3 regions of the Chryseobacterium phocaeense genome follow, and region 2 is predicted to be linked to each of the others. Evidence: riboswitches for the same ligand, from Rfam matches in the RefSeq annotation. Region 2 holds a riboswitch; each other region holds the start of a gene.
The links. A riboswitch is a leader RNA that binds a small molecule or an ion and turns the genes downstream of it on or off. The one in region 2 is predicted to bind S-adenosylmethionine.

Region 1: it holds a riboswitch for S-adenosylmethionine, as region 2 does, so the genes downstream of both, B7E04_RS05415 (SusC/RagA family TonB-linked outer membrane protein) here and B7E04_RS02355 (TonB-dependent receptor plug domain-containing protein) in region 2, are expected to answer to the same signal.
Region 3: it holds a riboswitch for S-adenosylmethionine, as region 2 does, so the genes downstream of both, B7E04_RS06160 (alpha/beta fold hydrolase) here and B7E04_RS02355 (TonB-dependent receptor plug domain-containing protein) in region 2, are expected to answer to the same signal.

What each region holds. Positions count from the first base shown of each region.
Region 1 is NZ_LT827014.1:867,781-871,065, forward strand. It holds gene B7E04_RS05410 (hypothetical protein) at 1-1,006, shown strand, start outside; SAM riboswitch class I at 1,252-1,349, shown strand; gene B7E04_RS05415 (SusC/RagA family TonB-linked outer membrane protein) at 1,433-3,285, shown strand, end outside.
Region 2 is NZ_LT827014.1:194,378-197,662, reverse strand. It holds gene B7E04_RS02360 (alpha-amylase family glycosyl hydrolase) at 1-443, shown strand, start outside; SAM riboswitch class I at 1,393-1,502, shown strand; gene B7E04_RS02355 (TonB-dependent receptor plug domain-containing protein) at 1,597-3,285, shown strand, end outside.
Region 3 is NZ_LT827014.1:1,019,427-1,022,711, forward strand. It holds gene B7E04_RS06155 (MGH1-like glycoside hydrolase domain-containing protein) at 1-1,403, opposite strand, end outside; SAM riboswitch class I at 1,591-1,697, shown strand; gene B7E04_RS06160 (alpha/beta fold hydrolase) at 1,756-2,694, shown strand; gene B7E04_RS06165 (ACT domain-containing protein) at 2,696-3,285, shown strand, end outside.

The DNA.
Region 1 (3,285 bases), 670 kb from region 2:
TGGGCTGCCTTCAGGAACCAAGAAAGGTTTTCTTGGGCCAAAAGCAGCACTTTCTTCCCAGACGGATCAGGTGACCATACCTTCTCCGGCTACCGGACTTCTGGTATATAATCTTGGGACTGGCGGACTCACCTATAACGGGTATGTTTTCTGGAACGGAACGGAATGGAGAACCTTTAATAACGGATCTCTTGCACCCGGCACACTGGGAAGTATTACCTGCAACGGGATTACACTTTCCCCAAGTACTTATACCGCCGGGGTTCCTTATACAGGGACCATGAATGTACCTTACATCGGTGGAAACGGAGGAGTATATACCTCTCAGGTCATCGGTCCTGTAAACGGACTTACGGCAACATTATCTGCAGGGAATTTTAATTCCGGATCCGGAGTACTAAGCTATACGGTGTCAGGAACACCTACAGTGACGAGTCCTACACCAACGACTTTTCCCCTAACAATCGGAGGAAAAAGCTGCAGTGCTATCGTAGGTGCCGGAGATGGGATTTCTCCTGGGGATCTGGTATTTTATCATTCTTCCATTCCCCGTAAGTCGGCCTCTTTCCTGTTGAGCCAGTATCTTACGGACCTTCCGGTACTGAATAACACCTTCAGGATTGATGCATTTATCACATCGCCCGGTGCTTTCGACGGAACAGGAGCGAGTACCAATATGGATCCGCGACTCTATAATATCACTTCTTCCAATGCGAAAGTCTGGGTTTCTGAAGTGTCTACCCATACGGGGGATTCCCATGGAGCCAACCTGGTGATTTTCCCTAACAATTATGCGCAATTTGATGACGGGGTTTATCTTACGCAGGGAAGAAATGAAACGGTAACTTTTGATGTGACTACGGCTGATAATAAATGGTACCGCGTGTATTATGTGCTTCGTGTTGATAATAAATCTTTTACCGGAAGCAATGGTAATGTAACAACAGATTCAATTACTGCTGACAATACATTGGAGGTTTTTATTTCAATTCAGAGATTGTATTAATCTATTATAAAGTGAAATTTTGTCGAATGGCTGTCTGTAAAAGGCAGCCATTTTTCTGTTGTTAAAATTATATTATATTTAATGATATATCTCATATTTTAACATTTCTCATTTTATGTAAACCTCTATTTTTAGTGCATTTATGATAAAATTAACTTTAGTTTTTATAAAATTATCATTAAAAATATTAAAGTCTACTTGTTTTGTGGACTAATTGTTTTTAGATTTGCAAACATATTTCGATCGGCTTATAAAGAAAGATGGAGGGAACTGACCCTGTGAAATCTTAACAACCTGCCCCGGAGCAAGGTGTTACATTCAGCCTTTAAAGGAAAAATAAGCATTTGGTTTATCGTATCTGTCGATGCCCTTTGCTGTCTTTTCTGCAAAGGGTTAATTTTTAATATATGATAAATAAAATTGATTATGATTAGCAAAGGTTTAATTAATTCTAAAGCCTGGATTCCCCCGGTAGCTGTATTTTTTCTGGGAATATTCAGTGCCCATGCACAGGAAGTAAAGCCGAAAAAAGATACCATCAGAGAAAAAGAAATTGATGAAGTAGTCGTGATTGCTTATGGGAAAGCAAAAAGAACAAGCTATACGGGTTCAGTGGCTACCATTTCAAGTGATAAGATCAATAACAGGCCGGTTACCAATATTACCAAAGCCCTCGAAGGGCAGGTTCCGGGTGTTCAGGCAGTAAGTGCTTCCGGACAGCCTGGTGCCACAGCCTCTGTACGGATCAGGGGAGTGGGTTCTATCAGCGCTTCAAGTGATCCGTTGTATGTTGTGGATGGAATTCCTTTTGACGGAAATATCAATTCCATCAGCCCGAATGATATTGAGTCCATTAGCGTCCTGAAAGATGCTACGGCCAGTTCCCTTTATGGTTCCAGAGGAGCCAACGGTATCATCATTATCACCACGAAATCCGGTAAAAAAGGAGAATCGAGGATTAATTTTAATATCAGCCAGGGATTTTCAGACAGAGCGGTAAAAGATTACAAACAGGTAAGCACCGATGAATATTTCCAGTTGTATTGGGAAGCATTGAGAAACGGATACAAATCCGGACAGATCACTGCTCAGCAGGCAGGGCAGATGGCCAGTGACAATCTGGTGACTGCCCTGGGAATCAATCCTTACGGAACCGGTTTCCCCAATCCTGTCGGTACCGACGGAAAGCTCGTGCCGGGCGCAAAAGCACTGTGGAATGATGACTGGAGAGATATTCTTCAGCGCACAGCTTCCAGAAGCCAGGTGGATTTTGATATCAGCGGAGGCAGTGAGAAAAGTAATTATTTCTTTTCATTAGGGTATCTTGATGACAAAGGGATTGCGATTGAGTCCGGTTTCCAGAAATTTGCGACCAGATTAAAAATTAATTCAGAAGTTAAAAAATGGCTGAATGCAGGGGTGAACCTAAGCTATACGAACAGTATTCAGAATGCGCCGCCATCCTCGGATTCAAGAACCGACAATATTATTAATGCGGCCAGAGTGATTCCTTCCTTCTATCCCTATTATGAAAGAAATGCTGACGGGAGCTACCGATATGATGCAGACGGAAACAGGATTTATGATTTCGGAAAATACAGGCCGACAAGTGCATTGCAGAACCAGAATGCCGCGGCAACGCTTCCTCTTGATAAAAACGAAAATAAGGAGGATAACTTTTCAGGGAAAGGATTTTTAGATTTTACGTTTCTCCCGGAGCTGAAATTTAAAACCAGTTTTTCTGTTGATTTAGTGAATTACAATGGTCATTATTATTCCAACCCATTGATCGGGCAGGGAAGTGAAACCGGTGGTTCGGTAACGAAATCAAACAGCAGAACGCTTTCTTATACGACCAGTAATATCCTGACTTTTGACAAGAAACTGGGAAAACATCACCTGAATGTTCTGGCAGGCCAGGAATTTTATAAATATGATTATCAAACCTTATCCGGCTCCAGAAGCCAGTTTTCGCTGCCTTACTATTATGAGCCGGACGCAGCCGCTTTGTTGGGAAGCTTCAGCGGAAACAGCGACAAATTTTCCCTGTTGAGTTTCTTAGGTAGAGCAGAATATGACTTTAACAACAAGTATTTCTTTTCTGTATCAGGAAGGGCAGACGGTTCTTCCAGGTTCTTTGCCGATAACCGCTGGGGGAAATTCTGGTCAGTGGGAGGTTCATGGAAAGCTTCCAATGAAGATTTTATCAAAAATCTGAATGTTTTCAACCAATTGACACTGCGTGCAAGTTACGGAGGACAAGGGAACGATAAGCTCCG
Region 2 (3,285 bases):
TAGTAGTTTTGGCTAATTATACCACCGCAGCTCAGAATGTGGTACCCTATTTTCCTTATGCCGGGCAATGGCAGAACCTGATGGATAATTCCATTTCAAATATCGTATCCACAACAGCGCCAATTACCCTGCAGCCGGGAGAATTCAGGATTTTCGGAAATTATTCCGGAGCACTTTCAACGGTTGATGTAAATGCTGCACATAAACTGTCACTTCAGATTGCAGATAATCCTGTAAAGAACGGTTTAGCCAAATTAATCTATCACAAGGCTAAAAACGGGGAAATCACCATTTATGATATGAGCGGTAAAAAAATGGATTCGTTTAAACTCAATCAGGAAAGCGGAACCCATGAATTAAAAGCAGGTTACCCACCGGGAACCTACCTGGTTCATCTTCGTTCTGAGACGGGAGTTGCAATTCAGAAGATGATTATTAAATAATATAAAATCAAGGGGTAATGAAAATTATCCCTTGTTTATTTTTACCATAAAAGCCACAGATTGACATAAGATTTTGTCTGGGATAATTTTTACAATAGTGAGAAAATGACTTGGAAAATGGAGCGTTAAGAAAATTAATCCTGTGAACGTTAAGAAAATTCTACTGTTTGAGTGCGGCACGAATAATGTGTCGAAGCAGCAATGTGAAATCCGCACGAGTTTTAGAATTTTTAGAGAACAGGATTTATTTTTAGCGGAAGTTTCCAGTCTTGAATTTTTGATTCTTTGTTTTAAGACAAAAGAATAAGCCTGTTTTTATTAAGATATCTCACGCGGATTTTGCTGATAATGCAGATTTTTTTTAACTACAGATTTTCGAGATGCTTATGTTGTAAGCAGGCTGCTGGTTTGCAAACCAATTAATTTTATAATATTAAATTCAACGCAATTATCTGTTAAACTCTATGCCATCTGTAGTTAAAAAGCTTAACCGTAAAAGTGACAAGAGCTTTAAAAACCTAATGTTAAAAAATATACGCAAACATCCCGATACATCTGCTATATTTATGTAAATCGAAAAGCCATCTGTGAGTAATTTATGGTAGTGAGAAACCGACTTAGGAAAATGGAGCGTTAAGAAAATTAATCCTGTGAACGTTAAGAAAATTCTACTGTTTGAGTGCGGCACAAATACTGTACCGAAGCAGTACTGTTAAATCCGCACGAGTTTTAGAATTTTTAGAGAACAGGATTTATTTTTAGCGGAAGTTTCCAGTCTTGAATTTTTGATTCTTTTGTTTTAAGACAAAAGAATAAGCCTGTTTTTATTAAGATATCTCACGCGGACTTTGCAGATAACGCAGATTTTTTTTAACTACAGATTTCCGAGATGCCTTATGTTGTAAGCAGGCTTTTGGTTAATTCAAAATATTAGTCTACTTTTGCAGTAGATTTATCAAGAAAGGTGGAGGGATTTGGCCCTATGAAACCTTAGCAACCTGCACGTCTCTAAAAAGTGTAAAGGTGCTAATTCCAACCCGCTGACGGGGAAGATGAGAAAGTCAATATTCTGACAACAATTCCATTTCTTGAAGTCTTTTTTAGCTGCGGATGAGGTCCGCGGGGGATATTATTATTAATTTATAAGACAAAGATGAAAAAATTAAGCCTGTCTGTGATACTTCTGGGAGCGGTTTTGGTGAACGCACAGGAGCAGGAAAAAGGAACTCAGATTGAAGATGTAGTGATCGTAGGAAACCGGAATGCAAAGAGAACAAAGCTGGAAACACCGGTTCCGGTAGATATTATCAACATAGAAAAATTGCAGAAATCTGCGCCGCAGACTACAGTTCAGGATCTTCTGAATTATGTGATTCCGTCATTTAATTCGGTAAGACAGTCCGCTTCAGATGGTACGGAACATATTGATCCTGTCACGTTAAGAGGCATGGGGCCGGATCAGGTTCTGGTGCTGGTTAATGGAAAAAGAAGACATACCACTTCCCTGGTTAATTATCAGAACACCGTTGGAAACGGGTCTGTAGGAACGGATCTCAGTACAATTCCCGTTATTGCTATTGACCGGATTGAAGTATTGAGGGATGGCGCTGCAGCCCAGTACGGCTCTGATGCCATTGCGGGCGTGGTGAATATCATCCTGAAAAAAGATATTGGTGCATCAGCATCAGCTTCTTACGGAATCAGTGGAAGAAATGATGGCGAAACCTACCAGGCCGGCATCAATTACGGCTCTTCGCTGGGAAAAAAAGATTCTTACGTGAACCTTTCCTTACAGCTCAGCCACAGGGGAAAAACAACAAGAACCCAGAATCATGATCTGGATATTTTCGGGGATAATTTTGCCTATGAGTTTGCTGCTGATCCTTCTGCTGCAAGAGCTGCTGATGATCAGAAACTGGCTGAAAGAGGGCTGACCCGTGATGATTTTAATTTCCAGATCGGGGATGCGCAGATCAGACAGGCTCAGCTGTTTTTCAATTCGGAGTATCCTTTAAGTGAAAGCATCAAACTTTATTCTTTTGGGGGATTCAGCATTAAAGAAGGAAAAGGCTTTGGGTTCAGAAGGCTGCCGGGTGAAAAATCCAATGTTGTAGAATCCATTTATCCAAACGGGTTTCAGGCTTCATTGGGATCCCAGATCTACGATTTTTCCTATGCTGTGGGAGCCAAATATAATGTGAACAACTGGCTGGTAGATCTAAGCAATACATTCGGAAGCAATACCTTCAATTATAATGTAAACAATACCAATAATGCTTCATTAGGAGCAAAATCCCCTACAAATTTCTATGCAGGAGCGCACAGTTTTCTTCAGAATACGGTAAATCTTGATGTTTCTAAAAATCTGAATCAGTTTAATATTGCATTCGGTGGAGAATTCCGCTTTGAACAGTACCAGATCAAACCCGGAGATGAAGCCTCTTATACGAGGTACGATGTGAATGGAAATCCTGCCGGTCCGGGATCTGTAGTGGAAGGAAATGGAGGATCACAGTCGTTTATCGGGTTCTCTCCTGATAATGCCCTGAAAAAATCCAGACACTCGACAGCCGTATATGCGGATATATCTTATGATTTGGCTAAAAAATTAAACATAGACCTTGCCGGAAGATTTGAAAATTATTCGGATTTTGGAAATACCCTGAATGGAAAACTGGCCGTAAGATATGAATTTGTAAAAAACTATGCGGTGAGAGCGGCTATAGGAACGGGTTTCAGAGCGCCATCACTCCAACAGCAGTATTTTAACAATTCCTACGCAGATATTGCAACTTCAGGCTCCGGAATTGTCACCAAAGGTATTTTCAGGAATGATAGTGAT
Region 3 (3,285 bases), 830 kb from region 2:
GGAGGATTCACATCGCTCAGATTCCATTCATAGGCGGGAAGCTGGCCGTTCGGGTGCATATACCATTCCTTCGTGAGCAGGAGAAGCTGTCCCTTGGCAAATTCGCCGTCAATAATTGAAAACGGGACACAGTGAAATGCCAGATCCCATGTGGCATACCACGGATATTCCCATTTATCCGGCATGGAAATGATATCCTTATTGTGAAGGTGATTCCATTCCGTATTTCTTACATAATCATTGAAATTTCTGGGAGCTTCATGGTTTGGATCACCTTTCAGCCATTTTCCTACGTTATAATGATAGAACTGCTTATTCCATAAAAGTCCTGCAAAAGCCTGTCGCTGTACGTTTCTTTCATCTTCATTCGTGGTTTCACTCTGGATTTCGTGATAAAACTCGTCTGTTTCAGCAATACGCGTAGCAAAAATTTTATCAAAGCTTTCAAAAGGTTCATCAATTTCGTCAGGACACAGCCTGAAATCGAAGGTTTTGGACTGGCCGGCTCCGATGATTTCATCTATAATAAAAGAAGCTTTGGTTCCCCGCTTTTCCGGATTTACCGTATTGCTTCCGTATATAATATGATCATTAATACCATCTTTAAAGTACGTGTTTCCCGGATATGGAGCTCCGTATAATTTAGGCGTATTGGTTTCATTTTCGCAGAAGGCACTTTTAGCACCCAGATTTCTGGAATAGAATTTTTTGATTGAAATACTGTCGTGGTTAATGTCGATGCATCCGTCAAAAGAAGCATTCATCTGCGCTTTGTACGTGTTGTAGCCCCATTTCCAGTTATTCCTGAACCATGCCGTGGGAGCGATCACGATTGGCGCATCCTGTTGGCTCCTGTTGTGCACTGTTACTCTTGCAAGAATATCATTGTGATCAGCTTTACTGTATTCAATGAAAATATCAAAATACTCATCATTGTCAAAAATTCCCGTATCAAAAATCTCATATTCAGGTTCCTTTTTGCTGCGTCTTCCGTTTTCAGCAACAAGATCATCATAGGGAAAAGAGTTGATCGGGTACTTATACACCATCTTCATATAGCTGTGCGTAGGTGTATTGTCTAAATAATAAAAGATTTCCTTAATATCCTCTCCATGATTTCCCTGCGGATTGCTCAGCCCGAAAAAACGTTCTTTGATAATTTTGTCTTTCCGGTTCCAAAATGAAAAAGCGAAACAGAAGATCTGTTTCACATCTGAGATTCCTGCGATACCTTCTTCCCCCCAACGGTATGCGTAGCTTTCCGCATTATTGTGGTTGGCATAGTGCCAGGCATTCCCATTCGGGCTGTAGTCTTCACGTACATTTCCCCATTGACGGTTGCTGACGTATGGCCCCCAGTTTTTCCATTTAATATCTTGTAATCTTTCTTTTTCAGCAGTCATATCTCATCATTTTTTCAGTACGAAGGTAGTTTTTTTGAAAAATAATTCCAATTCCTTCCATCTGAATAATTCTTAACACTGCTCTGAAACACTTGTAATTACAGGCTTTTTGAATATTAAAAAATTTTTATTGCAAAATTTAAAAGAAAAAAACTATCTTTGCATCGCGTTCATTCAAATATTGAAAATGTTATCAAGAAAGGTTGAGGGATTAGACCCTGTGAAACCTTAGCAACCCTTTGTGCAAACAGAGAAGGTGCTACGTTCTACCAATTTATTTTGGACAGATAACTTACTGAAGTTCTTTTCAGCCATTTCCTGTGGCATTTTCAATTGTATTAAAATAATAGAATTGAAAACAGAACTAAACCATATTAATCTTTCGTATCAAACCCATTCCCAAAAGGAATACCATATCCCGTTGACTTATCAGATCTTCGGGAAAGACCTGTTTACGGCTCCTGTTGTACTCATCAATCATGCTTTGACCGGAAATTCAAATGTTTCCGGAGAAAAAGGCTGGTGGAAACAATTGATTGGAGAAAATCAGGTCATCGATACGAAGAAATATACCATTCTGTCTTTCAATATCCCCGGAAACGGATATGATCATTTTTTAATTGACGAATACGAAGACTTTACCCCTTCAGATATAGCAAAAATATTCCTGAAAGGTTTAGAAGCACTTCATATCAAAAATCTTTACGCCATTATCGGAGGCTCTCTCGGAGGAGGAATTGGCTGGGAAATGCTCGCTATACAACCACAGCTTTCGGAAATTTTTATTCCTATTGCATGTGATTTCAGAACACACGACTGGCTCCATGCCCAGTGCCTGGTTCAGAAATTCCTGTTGAATAGCAACGATAAACCCCTGCAGAAAGCAAGAATACATGCCATGCTGTGTTACAGAACCCCCCAATCTCTAAATGACAGATTTCAAAACAGATATCACCAAGGAAATCAGCGGCTGGAATCGGAAGACTGGCTGGTTTATCACGGAAATTCATTAAACGAAAGGTTTAGTTTGAAATCCTATAAGCTGATGAATCACCTGCTGATGAACATTAATACCAAAGAAGATCATCTGCAAAAGATCAGTGCACGAATGCACATGGTGGCTGTAGATACCGATCTTTTTTTTCCGGCTTCAGAAATCCGAATGTGCTTTGAGCAGCTGAAAGAAAAAGACAAAGAGGTTTTCTATCACGAAATACAGTCAATTCACGGGCACGATGCCTTCCTAATGGAATACGAACAATTAAATACTATCATAAAAAATATTTTGTAGAATGAAAAATGCTAACGAAATAAAGTTTTTAAAAAACAGATCAATTATCAAATTCGAAGGTGAAGATTTCTTAGGTGAAATCGGGATCGACGGAAGAATTTTTAAAGCCCTTACCTTAGCGAGAATCAGTGTAGGAGTGATCTCCCAGCAGGCCATTGAAAACGGGATCTCTATCCTGGTTAATGAAGCAGACGCAGAAAAAGCGGTAGCCTGTCTGATCGACGAGTTTGAAGCAGAAAGAAGATCCGGGAAAGTCTCGCAGATTTACAGCATCAATAATGTTTCCGTACTGGGATTTGTGGCGGAAGATTTTAATAAAGTGCTTGCTGAGCTGGCAAGGAATAATGTGTTTCCATTGCTTTTAAACCAGGTGTCAGGGGAAAACAGGGTGAATATAGTCGTGACTTCATCTCAGGATGAAAAAACGAAGAATGTCATCGAATCTGAGATCTTCAAAAAGCCTAAAACCGTTCACCTGGCCATCATTGGCCACGGAAATGTAGGAAAGACTTTGATAGAGCAGGTTTTACAGTCGTCGGAAGAAATTAAAAGACGTAAGAAAATAGATCTAAAAGTAGTGGCAGTAGCCAA